Regions from separate parts of the Paenibacillus sp. GCM10027629 genome, predicted to be linked through region 1. Evidence: predicted binding sites of a transcription regulator. Region 1 holds the regulator's gene; each other region holds the start of a gene.

Region 1 (4,220 bases):
TCCTTATTATTTACAGATATCAAGGTGGATCATCGATTCTTACCTGCTTATGATCATCTTGTCATTGATGAGGCCCATCATCTCGAGGAAGTCGCCGGGAAACATCTCGGTCTGCATGTGAAATATTTCAGTCTTGTTCATACCTTGCTGCGCTTGCTTAAGGATAGTAAGAATGGACAATTGCCGACGCTGCGTAATCGTCTCCATGTTATTCCTGATGAGAAGGCGCAAATGGCATGTGAAATTATTGAAGATTCCTATTCGCAGCTTGTTGATGCCAAAGAGATGTGGGATAAGTTAACGGAAATTTTGTTCAGTATGATGCCGCAGCGGACAAGTGATGCGAATCAAGAACAGGGCCAATATGTATATCGACTGCAGACAGAAAAAATGCCAAATGATTGGGATGCTGCTTCGGTACTCGAAGATCAGCTGAATGCCCTCTTGAACGAAATCGTTCGTAAATCTGAGCGATTGCTGCAAGATCTGCGGGATATACAGGAGGAATATGGGATTCAAGCGGCCGTGACGGATTTATCCGGAACAGTGAAGGATTTGGCGCGTGCGCGTGATGACATCCGATACTTTATGAAAATGAAGGAGCCGAATGTCGTATTCTGGATGGAAGCGAGCAGTCATTTCCGTAGTAAATCCTTGCAATTATTCGCTGTTCCAGCGGATGTCAGCGCTCAGCTGAAGGAATATTTCTTCGATGCGAAGAAAAGTATCGTGCTCACATCAGCAACCTTATCGGTTGATAAATCTTTCCAATATATGATTGAGCAGTTAGGATTGCAGGAAGCCCAGGATCAGGGACGGCTTCAGAGCATGGTGCTCCCATCGCCCTTCCAGTATCGTAAACAGGCGCTAGTGGTGATCCCACGCGATTTCCCGATGCTCAAAGGATCGAATCCGGATGCACATTTCGTGCAGACCTTAGTGAAGTCTCTGGCTGACGCAGCCGTGGCTACGCATGGCAGAATGCTCGTCCTGTTCACATCGTACCGGATGATGAAGCAGGTGTACGATCCACTCAAGGAGCTACTAAGCCCGCATCAAATTCAGGTTATCGGACAAGGCATTGACAGCGGGAATCGGAGTAAGTTAACTCGCAGGTTCCAGGACCAATCGGCGTCCGTTCTCCTTGGTACGAGCAGCTTCTGGGAAGGTGTCGATATTCCTGGTGATGCGCTAACCTGTCTGGCGATTGTGAGGCTTCCGTTCCAGCCGCCGAATCATCCGCTCATTGAAGCGAAGTCGGAGCTGCTGCAGAAGGAGAAGAAGAATCCATTCATGAAATTGTCGGTTCCACAGGCGGTTATTCGCTTCAAGCAAGGGTTTGGACGATTGGTACGTACCGCGCAAGACCGTGGGATCGTCATTATTTATGACACACGTGTTATTGAATCTTATTATGGCAAGTATTTCTTATATTCTTTACCAGGTCCGAAGATGGAGCATATGCGGCTAGATCAAATCGTGCCTCGAATGCAAGAATGGCTGTCGGACGAGGAAGAGAGGGGAGTCATCCATGAAAACAATGAAAATATCTGAAGCAGTTGTACGCCGTCTTCCCATTTATTTGCGCTATTTGAGTGAATTGCAGCAGCGTGAAGTCCTTACGGTCTCCTCGCAGGATCTCGGATTGAAGCTGGATTTAAATCCAGCTCAAATCCGTAAAGATTTAGCGTATTTTGGCGAGTTCGGGCGTAAAGGGATTGGCTATGATGTTGCTTATTTAATTCAGAAAATCCGCCAAATTTTGAAGCTAAATCAGCAGATTAATGTCGCTCTTGTCGGGGCAGGTAATCTTGGCCAAGCATTAAGTAACTACAATACATATCTTAAGGATAATATGAAAATTGTAGCTGTCTTTGATGCACATCAGCCGAAGATCGGCAGCAAGATTAATAATATTGTTGTTCAGCCGATGGAGGATTTAGAAGAGACTGTTCGTGAGCATAATGTTCGTATCGGTATTATTACCGTTCCTGCGATGGAAGCACAAAATGTGGCAAATGCTTTTGTGAATGCGGGTGTAGAAGCAATTCTGAATTTTGCACCGGTCATCTTAAAAGTGCCTCAGCATGTGCGTGTGCACACAGCTGATTTTACAACGGATTTATTGAGCTTGGCGTACTACTTGCACAATGGGAAGGATATGGACGAAGATGAAGAAGAATCTATGGATCATTAAGAACGGCTATTTCGCCGTTATGAACGCAGATAAACCTGTAATTCACGGGGTTATGGTGATAGAAGGGGATCAAATTCGGTATGTAGGCGAGCAGCTTCCAGCGGATTTGGTGATTCCTGAAGATGTAGAGGTTATGGATGGCAAAGGGCTATTGTTCTTGCCTGGTTTAATGAATACGCATGGTCACGCAGCAATGTCCCTGTTGCGCGGTCATGGTGATGATCTTGCATTGCAAGTATGGCTCCAAGAGAAAATGTGGCCGATGGAAGGCAAATTCACCTCGAAGGATGTCTATTGGGGTACATCATTATCTGTCCTGGAAATGTTAAAAGGTGGAACGACAACCTTCCTCGATATGTACGATCACATGGATCAAGTGGCAAAAGTGACAGACGAATCAGGTATTCGCGCGGTGCTGATGCGTGGAGCAATTGGTCTATGTCCTGAGGATGTCCAGCTGGCGAAGCTTGCGGAGGCGGTTCAATTTGCGAAGGATTGGCATGGCAAGGCGGATGGAAGAATTACGACGATGATGTCCCCGCATGCGCCTTATACCTGTCCTCCTGCGTTTATTGAGAAGTTCGTACAAGCTGCGCATGATCTAGACCTGCCAATGCATACGCACATGTCGGAGACGGCAGCCGAAGTACAGCAGAATGTGAAAGAATATGGGCTTCGCCCTGTGGCGCATCTCGAGAAGTTAGGTGTATTCACACGTCCGACGCTTGTTGCGCACGCGGTACATTTGACGGATGATGAGATTGAGACGCTTGCACGTTACAACGTAAGTGTATCGCACAACCCTGGCAGCAATTTGAAGCTTGCGAGCGGTGTTGCGAGAGTACCGGATCTGTTAAAAGCAGGCGTAACGGTATCGCTTGGTACGGATGGCGCAGCGAGCAACAACAACCTCGATATGCTTGAAGAAATGCGTCTTGCTGCATTAATTCATAAAGGGGTATCGGGTGATCCGACAGCTGTGCCTGCCTTGGAAGCCTTGCGTTTAGGCACGGAATACGGCGCGAAATCGATTGGGCTGGAGAATGTGACGGGATTGCTTCGTGCAGGGATGAAAGCCGATTTCATCGCTGTTAACATTGATCAGCCGCACTATAAGCCGCATACAGATCTGATCTCCCATGTGATTTACTCGGGTGCAGCACAAGATGTATGGCATGTATGGGTAGATGGCAAGCAGGTCGTCAAGAACCGTGAATGTCTAACCCTCGACGAAGAGAAAATTATGCGTGAAGCACAAGCTTGCTTCGACGGATTGTTAGCGCGTTAAGGGAGTTACAGATGCAGAGAAGATGGATCGTTATTATCATATCTGTCATTATACTGATTTTGCTCGGACTGCATTTATATTATCGGAATGTACAGAGCGGTGAATGGATTGCAGAAGATCGGGCAACGAAAGCTGCCTTAGAGCAATCATCCTTGAAGAAGGTAACAGGGATACAGAAGTCTGTATGGGAAGATGTATATTATATCGTCAATGGACTGGATGAGCAGGATCAGAATTTAGTGGTGTGGGTCAATCAAGAGGGAACTTCCGTACATACGGAGCAACTGAAGCAAGGTTCGACGAAGGAAGCGATACAAGAGAAAGTATTAAGTCGATCGCCTGGCGCAGATATCATTACAATCGTACCTGGCATTTGGGAACAGCAGTATGTATGGCAGGTGTTCTATAAAGCGTCCAAACCGAACGAAAAAGTACACTACTACTATGATTTTTACCGTTTCTCGGATGCAGGGTATTTGACAACGTATACCTTGCCTAATCGGTAAGAAAACCTTTGGAAAAAATGTATTCTAAAATAAGGATCTCGTCGATATACTAATCCCGACCGAGTAAGGTCATATTGATCGGAAGGGGTTGGTTCGATCCATGGGTGTTCGATTTCTGAAGATTGGCGTGCTGTACTTTATCTTGTCAATGGGTTTGGGGATGTATATGTCAATGGCCAAAGATTATGTGCTTGCAGGTGTTCATGCGCACGTAAATCTAATCGGTTGG
Region 2 (4,220 bases), on a different contig from region 1:
GTATACATTACCGTTGAACGTATAGTAATCCAAGATGCCCTTCTGGAACGTATCCTTCAATCCGTTCTGCCCGATCATGTCATTGAGCGGAGCGAACAGGTCAGCATCAATGAACGGCTGCATTTGCGCAGCAGGGTTCACGATTGTAATATCCGGAACTTCTTTGGACGCTGCTTGTGTTTTGAGCTTCAACTTCTGCTGGTCCGTATTGAGCGAATCCAGCTCGATCGTAATGTTCGGATGATCTTTTTGATATTGATCCACGATTTTATGAAGCATTTTGTTTTTAGGATCCGTTGTATCCGGATAAATATTTTGGAAGGTAATCGTGATTTTCTCATTGCTGTTACTATTACCGTTATCTGTTGTCGTTGTTGTTGATGAATTATCTGCTGGTTTTGTTGTTGTATCGCTGGTATTGCTGCTGCCGGAACCACATGCCGCTAGGCTTAACGCGAGTACCCCAGCCATAACCGATCCGAGCATTCGTGATCTTTTTGTCATATCCTAATCCCCCTTCAGGTTTATGCCCTCATTATCCAAGATTAAGCAACCGCTTACAATGCAGTTATTTAGGGAGTCATGTTTGTTTTTTCAAGGTACATGCCAACGTGGGATATTTCCCATATTAAAAGAGAAAGAACCCTTGATTTACAAGGGCTCTTGGCGTGTTCGATATCATAAGTCTAATAAGTGCTACTTCACTTCTAACATGCGCTCCAACGATGACCGGGCTTTGTCTGCAATGTGAGGAGGAACGTAGATTTGTGGCTGCATCGTCTCCAAGCATTTCACGAGCTTCTTCAAATTGTTCACTTTCATATTCGGACATACGAGGAACTTCGAAGCAAAATGGAACTGCTTGTTCGGGCTATCCAGGCGAAGCTGATATCCAGTACCGTCTTCCGTTCCTACAATAAACTCCTGGCAGTCGGATTTGCGGCAATATTCTAGAATGGCTGTCGTACTACCGATAAAATCGCCCATCTCGACAACTTCGGGACGGCATTCCGGATGCACAACGAACTGCGCGTTTGGATATTTCGCCTTCATCTCTACGACATCTTTCAGCGTAAGCATGTCATGCGTATTGCAATATCCTTCCCAGATAATCATCTTCTTGTCTGTGAATTGTTGAACATAGTGGCCCAAATTTTTGTCTGGAACCCAAATAATCTCTTCAGAATCAACCGATTGAATCACCTTTACTGCATTCGCAGAAGTACAGCAAATATCTGTCTCGGCTTTAATTTCCGCAGATGAATTGATATACGTGACCACGGTCGCATTCGGGTGCTCGGCTTTGAGCTTGCGCAGTCCATCGACATTGACCATATCCGCCATCGGGCAACCTGCACGCTCATCTGGGATAATAACCGTCTTATTCGGAGCTAGAATCTTCGCGCTCTCACCCATAAAATGAACACCACAGAACACAATGACTTCAGCATCCGTCTCTGCTGCTTTCTGTGCGAGCAGGAATGAATCTCCTCGGAAATCCGCAACCTCTTGGATTTCGTCCCGTTGATAATAGTGCGCAAGAATGATTGCATTACGTTCCTTCTTTAATTGCATTAGCCGTTCTCGCAACTCGCGATTCTGCTCTGCCTTATGCTGCAATGCCAAAGCTTCCACTAGACCCACCCCTTTAGTATTTCGTACATCCACGCTTAACGCGTTATGACCCTCGAATCAGTTACCATTTAATTTACACACCCTTGCGTTGCATGTCAATCTGTCAAAACCGTAAAATCACCCTACAACGTGGTGCTTTGGTTTCGAAGTGATTCAGATCCTTTGCGGAGGTCCCCGAAAAAATCAAAAAAACCGGAACAATAAAGGCTATTGTCCGGTTTTTTGATACATTACTCTTTTTTATCCGTGTCTTCGTTATCGTTATGCACATCCGTGCTTGGTGATTCTTCTTTCACTTCTTCATCGACCTTGTCTGAAGCAAATTTATTCGATTGATCGGATTCGGATTGCGATTGAATATTCACTTTCACTGCATTTGCAGCATCCGTGGATTCAACCGTTTGGCTAGTCTCAGTAGATGCTGAATTCCCATCTGCTTCAACTGTCATACCATCTAACGAACCTGTATCGATCAATTGCTTAATTTGTTCAAGCTCCAACGTCTCTTTCTCAAGCAATGTCTTCGCAATGATATGAACCTCACGCGAGTGCTTCTTAAGAAGCTCCTGCGCTTTCTCATAACAACTACGAATAATCGTCTGCATTTCTTGATCGATCTCATAAGCGATCGAATCACTGTAATTCTGCTCATGACCGAAGTCACGACCCAAGAATACTTGGCCCTGCGAATTACCGAACTGCATTGGTCCGAGACGATCACTCATCCCGTATTCCATAATCATGCTGCGAGCAATACTTGTCGCTTGCTTGAAGTCACTGTATGCGCCAGTACCGATCTCACCAATGAAGATCTCCTCCGCCACGCGTCCACCAAGCAATCCTGTAATCTTGTCAAGAAGCTCTTGCTTCGTAACAAGCAGGCGATCTTCTTTCGGAAGCATAATGACGTATCCGCCAGCGCGTCCACGAGGAACAATCGTTACTTTGTGTACGGTGTCGGCATGCTCCAAGAAGTAACCGATGATCGTATGACCTGCTTCGTGGTAAGCCACGATACGTTTCTCGCGGTCACTGATCACGCGGCTGCGCTTCTCTGTACCTACGATAACGCGATCAATCGCTTCATCCACTTCTTGCATCGAGATATCTTTACGATTCTTACGGGCTGCGAGCAACGCCGCTTCATTCAATAAGTTCTCGAGATCTGCACCGGTAAATCCGGTTGTACGCTTCGCGATAACATCCATCTTCACGTCTTTGGCAAGCGGCTTATTCTTCGCATGTACTTTCAATACCGCTTCGCGGCCTTTGACATCTGGACGGTCAACTGTAATCTGACGGTCAAAACGTCCTGGGCGAAGAAGAGCCGGATCAAGAATATCTGGACGGTTCGTCGCAGCGACGATAATAATACCTTCATTCGCACCAAAGCCGTCCATTTCAACGAGCAATTGGTTGAGCGTCTGTTCGCGCTCGTCATGTCCGCCGCCGAGTCCGGCACCACGTTGACGACCTACAGCATCAATCTCATCGATGAAGATAATACATGGTGCATTCTTCTTCGCGTTCTCGAACAAGTCACGAACACGGGATGCACCAACCCCGACGAACATCTCAACGAAGTCCGAACCGGAGATGCTGAAGAACGGTACGCCTGCTTCACCAGCAACGGCGCGAGCAAGCAATGTTTTACCTGTTCCCGGAGGACCGTTAAGCAGGACCCCTTTCGGGATACGAGCACCGACAGCTGCGAATTTGCGAGGGTCCTTCAAGAACTCAACAACCTCAACAAGCTCTTGTTTCTCTTCGTCAGCACCAGCCACATCTTCGAACGTAACTTTCTTCTTCTCTTCATTATATAGGCGAGCACGGCTCTTGCCGAAGTTCATAACCTTACCGCCGCCGCCCTGCGCTTGATTGAACAAGAAGAAGAATAGGACGAACATAATAACGAACGGAATAATCGAAGTCAGGAACGTGAGCCAAATGCTCTCGCCTTCCATCGGTTTAACTTTAAGTGAAAATCCATTGGACTTACTTGCGTCCATCACTTCTTTATAAGCAGTAGGGTCGTCAGGCATGACAGAGTAGAAACTATCCGTCTTGGCGCCATCAGGTACTTTAATAAACTTACCTGTCACCAAGTTGGCTCTGCCTTGATATTGGACCGAGATATCCGCTACGTTCTTAGCCTCTAACGCTTCGCGAAGTTGGCTATATTGTATTTCTACAGCAGATTCGTTGCGATTGCCTATAAATTGAACAAGACCCACCACGACCAAAAATAGAATCAAATAAAAACCCGAATTACGGATGAACCGGTTCATCCCCAACCTCCTCTCAAGACACTTTAATTATTTTACCATAGCATGTCTTACCACCACAATAGAACGAGGTAAGCATCGATTGCAGCTGTTAGTTCGAGTAGACCTCTGGTTTCAAGATCCCAATGTAGGGGAGGTTACGGTATTTCTCAGCATAATCGAGACCATATCCGACGACGAATGCATCGGGTAGTTCAAATCCTTTATAATCCGCTTCGAGGTCGACTGTACGACGAACCGGTTTATCAAAGAGCGCAACGACACGTGTCGAGTTCGCATTGCGTCGCTCCAGAACATCAA
Region 3 (4,220 bases), on a different contig from region 1:
ATCCTTCGTTAACACTTCGGCACAGTTCCGCGGACAACCCGTAACACCCATTTTCATCTTGTGCGGTGTATCGACCATCTCGATCTCTTGCTCCAAGCGAATGCCGAGTCCGAGTGAATCTTGCGTACCGAATCGGCAGAATTGCGAACCAACACAAGTTTTCACATTGCGCAGCGACTTGGAGTAGGCGTAACCAGAACGCATTTCGAGCTCAGCCCATACCTTCGGCACATCCTCTTTCTTGATTCCAAAGAGTCCTACACGGGCCGCACCCGTGATTTTCACGAGCGGCACATTGTACTTCTTCGCCACTTCACCAATACGAATCAAGTCTTCCGGTGTCGTCGTCCCTCCGTACATCCGCGGAACCACCGAGAACGTACCATCATTCTGGATATTGCCGTCCATCCGTTCGTTGACGAATCGGGAGGCTTTGTCATCTTCATATTCATCCGGACGCAGCATGCGCAAATAGTAGTTCAACGCTGGACGACATTTCGAACAGCCCTCTTCATGCTTGAAGCCGAGCACGATACGGACTTCTTTTGGCGTATGCATCCCTTTCTCACGAATCGCTTCAACCACCTCATCGCGAGATAATGTCGTACAACTGCACATGCCGGTGACTTCCGCCGATGCGTCGAATTTGTCGCCCAAGGTATGAGCAAGAATCGCTTCCACGACCCCGCGGCATTTACCACAAGATCCGCCTGCTTTGGTCACGGCTTTCACTTCGTTGAAGGTACTTAATCCATGCTCCAGAATAGCTCCTACAATTGTGCCTTTGGTAACCCCGTTACATCCGCATACCGTCTCATTGGCACTCATCGATGCTACGTCGATCCCCGACTCTTCCCCGGCTTTGTGAAGAACCGATGCACTCGTATACTCTTGAATATCGGCTTCTTTCTTCAGCATGCTGAACAACCGCGTACCGTCCGATGCATCGCCATAGAGCACGACACCGACTACTTTATTGTCACGGACGAGCACTTTTTTATAGACACCCTTCAATTGGTCCTGCACCACAATCGCCTTCGTATCATCGCTCTCATGGATTTCGCCACCTGAGAACAGATCACACCCGGCCACCTTCAGCTGTGTTGAGAGAACGCTACCTTGGTATCCAGCCGTCTCTTTGCCTGTTAGAACATCCGCGAGTACAATCCCTTGTTCATACAGTGGTGCGACGAGCCCATAAGCGATCCCACGATGCTCAGCACATTCGCCAACCGCATAAATCTGTGGGTCTGAGGTTTGCATGTAATCATTCACTTGAATCGCGCGACCTACAGCAAGCCCAGCTTCCCGCCCAATCGCAGCATTCGGTCTGATCCCTACCGCCATCACGACAAGATCACATTCGACACTTGTGCCGTCATCGAATCTAAGTCCTTCAACCCGCTGATCGCCATAGATTTCCGTCGTCTTCTTCTCCATCAGGAACTTCATACCTTGCTTCTCGAGGTCCTTCTGGAGCAGCTTCGCTGCTTCACGATCGAGCTGCATCTCCATCAAATTCGGCAGCAAATGAACGACATGTACGTCCATCCCACGATCAATTAGACCGCGTGCCGCTTCTAGTCCGAGTAAGCCACCACCAATAACGACGGCTTTTTTGTATTGTTTCGCAGCATCCATCATCCGCTCTGTATCTTCAATCGTACGGAAACCGACGACACCTTCCAGCTCATGCCCTGGTACAGGCAGAATGAACGCGCTCGACCCTGTCGCAATAATCAACTCGTCGTAAGGAATGACCTTCCCTTGATTCGTAACGACTTGCTGCTGCTCTCGCTGAATTTCGGTTACTCGCTCATTGGAGATCAGCTGAATGTGGTTCTCCGTGTACCAATTCCAATCATTTATATTAATCTTGCTAAATGTTGTTTTGCCTTGTAAGACATTCGACAGCATAATCCGGTTATAGTTCGGATACGGCTCATCTCCAATCATGGTGATGTCGAACATGTCAGCATCTCTTTTTAGAATCTCTTCAATACAACGTGCGCCCGCCATCCCATTGCCGATCATGACCAACTTTTTTTTCATTGAACACGCCTCCATCACCACTTTGTGAAAAAATTAACATACTTAAATTATAACTATTTTCACACAATACAGTGTGATTCTACGCACATTTTTTAAGGAAATTTTGTGAAATTAATGGAAAAACGCCTCAGAAAAATACCAAAAAGCTGTTCCACACGTATCAGTCGCTACGTCGGAACAGCTCTTTTTGTTACATCTATCTGTAAAGGAAGGTTTCATAAACACGCTTCAGTTCTCACATTATTTCGAACTGGAAGTCGTGTAATTCTCAATAATATTTTTCTGGAAAATAATAAAGATGATAATAACTGGCATAACCATGAAGGTTGCGCCCGCCATCTGCAGGGCAAAATTCCCGCCATACTGACTTTTCAGTAATGAGAGACCGACGGACAAGGTATATAATCTTTCATTATTTGCCATGATTAACGGCCATAGGAAGCTGTTCCAACCACCGATAAAGGCAAGAATGGCCTGTACAGCAAGAATTGGCTTCGAACACGGAATAATAATCTGCATGAAAATTCTGAACTCACTAGCTCCATCGAGTCGTGTCGCTTCCAATATTTCATCTGGAATGGTCGTCATAAACTGACGGAACAAGAAAATTCCGAACGCCCCCACGAGACTAGGTAATACAATCCCCAGCATCGTGTCGGTCAAATTCATTTTGTTTAAGATCAAATAAACCGGGATCATCGTTACTTGGCTTGGAATCATCATTGTTGCCAATACCATAAGGAATGTACTTTCTTTCCCCTTAAAATCGTACTTGGCAAAACCAAAACCAGCCATCGCATTTAAGAACATTCCAAAGAATGAGAAAAGAACGATGATCATTGTATTTTTCAAATACACGGCAAAGTTCATATTTTGAAATAAATTGGTGTAGTTATCCAAAGTAAAATCTTTCGGCCACAATGTTGGTGGAATCAGAATAACTTCACTTTCCATCTTAAAGGATGATAAGATCATCCAAATAAAAGGAAGCACAAACATAATACCTCCAATTGTTAATACAATCCCGGCCACCCATTGAAATAATTTATCTTTATTTGCACCTTTCATCGGTTCACCTCCACTCTTTTAATAATCTGATTCTTTCGCTTGCACTCTATATTGAACCAACGTTACCGCGATGACAGCGATGAATAAAATAAATGATCCAGCCGCAGCATATCCAAAGTTACTCAATTGGAAACCATTTTTATAAATAAACAATGCAGCTGACATCGTGCCATCTAGTGGTCCACCCTTGGTCATAATGAACGGTTCTTCGAAGAACTGAAGCCATCCGATCATCGTCGTAATCGATACGAAGAAAATCGCAAAGCGCAGCATCGGAATCGTAATTTTCGTAACTTGTTGCCACGTATTGGCACCATCCAATTGCGCAGCTTCATAATAAGACTTCGGAATACCTTGCAATGCAGCAATGAAAATGATCATATTTAAACCTACCGCTCTCCAGAGTGCCATAAGAATCAATGATAATTTGGCTACTGTAGGATCGGTCAACCACGGAATTGCAGATAAATTCATAGATTCTAGAATGTAATTGAACAGACCAAATGCAGGGTTGTACAAATAAGTCCAGACTACCGCTACCGCTACAACGTTCGTAACAGAAGGCAAATAATAGACAACACGAAACACTTTGAAGATTTTAGAAGTACCTAAGTTAATCAATAAAGCCACACCAAGTGAAGTTACAATAACGAGAGGAACCCCAATAATAACGTAAAACAATGTATTAAAAATGGCTTTTAAAAAAACGGGGTCCGAAAGCACATTGATGTAGTTTTTAAAGCCAATAAAGCTCAAATTTGAATAGTCTGCTAATCCAGCCAAGTCCATATTCGTAAAACTAATGAACAGAGCCACGAAGATTGGCAATAATGAAAACACAAGGAGCAATATGATCGCTGGCGCAATGAAAAAATATGGTGCCTTCCTCGAGGTGAAACCTTTCATACCCTAGTCACTTCCTTTACTCAGGTTCCTGTAAACAAATAATGAGAGAGCTAACCGGCTATTGTAGCCGGTTAGCTTCATTGGTCTATATTCTTATTACTTATTAATAATCGATTCAGCTTTCTTGTTGAAATCGTCCATTTCCTTTTGTACGTCAGCACCTTTTGTACGGTACACTTTTTCAAAGCTACTCA
Region 4 (4,220 bases), on a different contig from region 1:
CGCAACAAAACAAAGCTGTCCAAAGCCACCATCCCCCCGATAACACCCACGCCGACACAGATGGATCTGGTAGCCGTAGCCTTGTGCGGAATCGATACGCTTTGCGCCTAAGCGGTTATCGCTTTGTTCGGACGTCGCAAGTCGAATGTACTGCTCAGAGAGTATTCTCTTCCCTGCGTAAACGCCTTGATCTAAGAGCATGAGGCCAATCTTCGCGATGCTCTCCGTCGATAGACTTAACCCCATTCCGCCAGCGGTCATCCCTTTCGGACAGGTTTCCCATGTGGGTCGTGGTATTCCTAATGGATCAAACAGTGTCGGCATAAGAAAATCTATTACATTTTGCCCCGTGACTGTCTCCAAAATGGCGGCCAACATATACGTAGAATGCGTGCTGTAACGGTAATGCGTTCCAGGCTCATGTTCGATCTCTAAGGATAAAAAAGTGCTCACCCAGTCTTCTTCTTGCGCAACAACAGCATAAATATCCTCATGGTGTCCCGCGTTCATAGACAATAGATGGTGAATCGTCATTTTCGATAAATTCGGCGAAACAGGATCAGGAAGCCGATTCTGAAAGAAAGATATGACCTTATCTTCCAAACTTAATAGACTGTGATCCCAAGCGATCCCCACAGCAAGGGAAGTGATACTCTTACTCAGTGAAAATAACAGCTGCGGACAATCTAGCCGATAAGGGGAGCGCGCGAATTTCGAGGTGACGCAGCCGTCTTGTATCAAAATAAATGTATTTACGTCTAAACTTTGTTTTTCGATTGCAGCGTAAAAATGGGTTAGAGCTTGTGAAGAAAGTCCGTGATTCTCCGGGTAATCGTGTGGTAGGTCCAATCCTTTCGCCTCCCTTTACTTATTGATTTCGATATTCTACCTGATACGACCTTCCAAGTGTCCAAAACAAATATAAATAAACTCTGCCTATGTATATCACATCGGTGTGATACTATGATGTTGACGAAAGTGGAGGGAGGGATATCCGTGCAAGAACCTCGATTTGTGAAGGATTATAAAAATAACGATGTGCTTAGGAAGAGTCTTTCGGAGCTTGCTCATCGTACGTTTGAGATAAGCTTTGAAGAATGGTACCAGAAGGGTTTTTGGAATGAACGATACATTCCGTATTCATTTGCGCAAGGGGACCAAGTGGTTGCAAATGTCTCGGTGAACCTACTTGATTTAGTGATAGATGGTGACAAGAAAAGCGCGATACAAATCGGAACCGTTATGACACATCCGGATTTCCGAGGGCAAGGGTTGTCCACAAGCTTAATGAACAAAGTGCTAGAAGATTACGAGAAACAATATGATGTCATGTATCTTTTTGCGAATGATTCGGTTCTGGGTTTCTACCCGAAGTTTGGGTTTCAAGCCGTAGAAGAATATCTGTTTACGATGGACTTTACCCCGAGGGAGATTGAGCCTACCGGGATCCGAAAACTAAATGTGAGTCGAGCGGAGGATCTGCATCTGATCTATCAATTCGTATCGGAGAGATTACCGGTTTCGAAGCGCTTAGGAACGGACCACACGCAAGGGATTTTCATGTTTTATGGCTTGAACGTTTTCCGAGAGGATATGTACTACCTGGAAGAAGAGAATGTCATTGTGGTGTATAAGAAAGAGAATCATCATATGGATGTTTTCGATATGGTCCACACGCAGGAGATTCATACGCAAGATATACTTACGAAGATCGCAGGGCGTGATACGAAAAAAATAACATTTCATTACACGCCTGATGATCCTGATCTCGTACTGAATAAGGCTAGCTATCCGGGAGGTCTATTCGTAAGAACGAATGGGGAACATCATTATCCGGTACACGTTAAACATCCGATGACATCGACGGCTTAATAAGTTAGGTGTAGAGGGGTTTGGTGCCCCTCCATATTGATAGGCCGTCGTTCCGGCTTTACATGCATGTTGCCACTCTGCTTCGGTCGGAAGGCGGTAGCCGTCTGACGGTGATTTAGGTGTGATCTATTTGATTGACGTCCATCTGTGGTCGTTGTTACCTTTGTTAAAGGTAAAAAAGTGAAATCATTCACATTGTTATCTTTATTGGTTTGAACGAATTGAAATGGCAGAGGAGTTATTCATGATGAAAAGAATCGTAACACTAAGCACACGAACACTGATGGATACCGCAAAACACGGCGGATGCGGCGCATGCCAGACATCTTGCCAGTCTGCTTGCAAAACTTCCTGTGGAGTAGCAAACCAGCGTTGTGAAAACGCAATGAACAAATAGGATTTGGAGTTCACCGCCCACTGCGCTGTAGATGGGCGGCTATTTTTTAACCCGTGTCAACATGTAGGCAAAGGAGCTTGATTAGCAGTATGATTCATCAATATCAACTGAACGGATATAACATCGTCCTCGATACTTATAGCGGGTCGGTGCATGTTGTCGACGAATTGGCGTATGACATCATCGCGCTGTATGAGCAAGCGTCCCCGGACGAGATCCTGTCCTTTATACCGGAGAAATACGAATATGATCCGGCCATTTCCGAAGAGAGTATTCGAGGAACCATCGCGGAGGTGGAGGAGCTGAGAAGCCAGGGGCAGCTGTTCACCAAGGATCCGTATGAAAATCTCTCGATCGATCTGAAAAATCGACAGACCTATGTGAAGGCGCTCTGCCTGAATGTCGCGCATACCTGCAATCTATCCTGCGACTATTGCTTCGCCAGCCAAGGGAAATACAACGGTGATCGCGCACTCATGAGCTATGAGGTTGGACAAAGAGCCATCGATTACCTGCTGGAACATTCGGGTCACCATCGAAATCTTGACATTGACTTCTTCGGCGGGGAGCCGCTGATGGCATGGAACGTGGTCAAACAGATTGTAACTTATGCAAGAAGCAAAGAAAAAGAATATAAGAAAAAATTCCGCTTCACCTTCACGACGAATGGCATGCTGTTGAACGATGAGATCACCGAGTTCTTAAATCAGGAAATGTACAATGTCGTATTAAGTTTGGATGGCAGAAAAGAGGTTCATGACCGACTTCGCACAACCGTGACTGGAAAAGGTAGCTATGATCATATCGTACCGAAGTTCCAAGAATTCATTCGACAGCGTGGAGACCAAGAATACTATGTACGGGGAACCTATACGCGTAACAATGTCGATTTCACGAATGACATATTTCATATCGCAGACCTTGGGTTCGACAAAATCTCGATGGAGCCGGTCATCTGTGATCCGCGGGAGCCTTATGCACTTACCGAGGAGGATCTCCCGGAGATTTACAATCAGTACGAAATACTCGCTAAGGAAATGGTCAAGCGGGATGAACAAGGCAAAGGGTTTATCTTCTATCATTACATGCTGGACCTCTCAGAAGGTCCTTGCATCCAGAAGCGAATCACCGGCTGCGGATCAGGCACAGAATATCTCGCGGTCACGCCATGGGGCGAACTGTTCCCTTGTCACCAATTCGTAGGAGATGATGCGTATAGCATGGGGAACATTTGGGATGGCATCACAAGACCTGAGCTGCAATGCCAATTTAAAGAAAGCAATTGTTATTCGAAGCCAGAATGCAAAGATTGCTGGGCCAAGCTGTACTGCAGCGGCGGCTGTCCGGCCAATGCCCTGCACGCAACGGGCTCCATCAACGGCATCTATGACTTCAGCTGCGATATCTTCCGCAAGCGAATCGAATGCTCCATCATGGCGAAGATTGCTGAGTCGATGCGAGCGATGGAGAATCACGGTTAGATTCATGCAAGAGGGGCTCCACAGTCAAAAAAATGACGGAGGAGCCCCTTTTTCTTATGATCATATCATGCAGGTCCTACATCATAATAGAGGTCTGAGAATCTACCACTCTCGGGAACGACACACAACACTTGTTGACCTTCAGTGAAATGGCCTTCTTTCACAAGCTCCAAGAACCAATTCGATTCGACCGTTGTGATTTCATTAACCAGCCTTACGTCTTGCTTCAGGTTAAGCGCGCCACGATCTGCCGCTTCATGAATGGACGCATAATCTAGCCAGGAAGGAAAATTTAGATGAGATGCAGAAGCAGCAGGTTCCTTGCGCATGCCAATGACAAAAAAGAGGGGGCTTTACCCCCCTTACGATGTTTCAGAAGCCATGGCAATGGCTTTCGTCTCATGAATTGTTCCGAATGGATGCTCAGGTGGCGCGTAGATCGCGTAAACTTTAAGCGGTTTATTCCCTGT

The links. The regulator Rex, encoded in region 1, represses fermentation and respiration genes when NADH is low (regulators of the CRP and FNR family bind a similar motif). The targets are predictions, from matches to a motif close to TTGTGAAATATTTCACAA.
Region 2: the regulator Rex is predicted to act here: its motif matches at 1,777-1,794, upstream of nadA (quinolinate synthase NadA).
Region 3: the regulator Rex is predicted to act here: its motif matches at 2,075-2,092, upstream of nirB (nitrite reductase large subunit NirB).
Region 4: the regulator Rex is predicted to act here: its motif matches at 2,051-2,068, upstream of scfA (six-cysteine ranthipeptide SCIFF).

The regions. Positions count from the first base shown of each region.
Region 1 covers NZ_JBHTGZ010000009.1:1,765,381-1,769,600, reverse strand. Annotated here, with positions in the region: gene dinG (ATP-dependent DNA helicase DinG) at 1-1,554, shown strand, start outside; gene ACFQZR_RS17645 (redox-sensing transcriptional repressor Rex) at 1,532-2,197, shown strand; gene ACFQZR_RS17640 (amidohydrolase) at 2,172-3,485, shown strand; gene ACFQZR_RS17635 (cell wall elongation regulator TseB-like domain-containing protein) at 3,497-3,991, shown strand; gene ACFQZR_RS17630 (cytochrome-c oxidase) at 4,092-4,220, shown strand, end outside.
Region 2 covers NZ_JBHTGZ010000021.1:41,910-46,129, reverse strand. Annotated here, with positions in the region: gene ACFQZR_RS27955 (extracellular solute-binding protein) at 1-504, opposite strand, end outside; gene nadA (quinolinate synthase NadA) at 697-1,635, opposite strand; gene ftsH (ATP-dependent zinc metalloprotease FtsH) at 1,866-3,923, opposite strand; gene hpt (hypoxanthine phosphoribosyltransferase) at 4,012-4,220, opposite strand, start outside.
Region 3 covers NZ_JBHTGZ010000010.1:188,436-192,655, reverse strand. Annotated here, with positions in the region: gene nirB (nitrite reductase large subunit NirB) at 1-2,052, opposite strand, end outside; gene ACFQZR_RS20225 (carbohydrate ABC transporter permease) at 2,293-3,120, opposite strand; gene ACFQZR_RS20220 (carbohydrate ABC transporter permease) at 3,139-4,026, opposite strand; gene ACFQZR_RS20215 (sugar ABC transporter substrate-binding protein) at 4,123-4,220, opposite strand, start outside.
Region 4 covers NZ_JBHTGZ010000012.1:732,326-736,545, reverse strand. Annotated here, with positions in the region: gene ACFQZR_RS24030 (serine hydrolase domain-containing protein) at 1-849, opposite strand, end outside; gene ACFQZR_RS24025 (GNAT family N-acetyltransferase) at 997-1,872, shown strand; partial or broken gene ACFQZR_RS24020 (SUMF1/EgtB/PvdO family nonheme iron enzyme) at 1,801-1,980, opposite strand; gene scfA (six-cysteine ranthipeptide SCIFF) at 2,120-2,269, shown strand; gene scfB (thioether cross-link-forming SCIFF peptide maturase) at 2,359-3,750, shown strand; gene ACFQZR_RS24005 (hypothetical protein) at 3,816-4,079, opposite strand; gene ACFQZR_RS24000 (cupin domain-containing protein) at 4,113-4,220, opposite strand, start outside.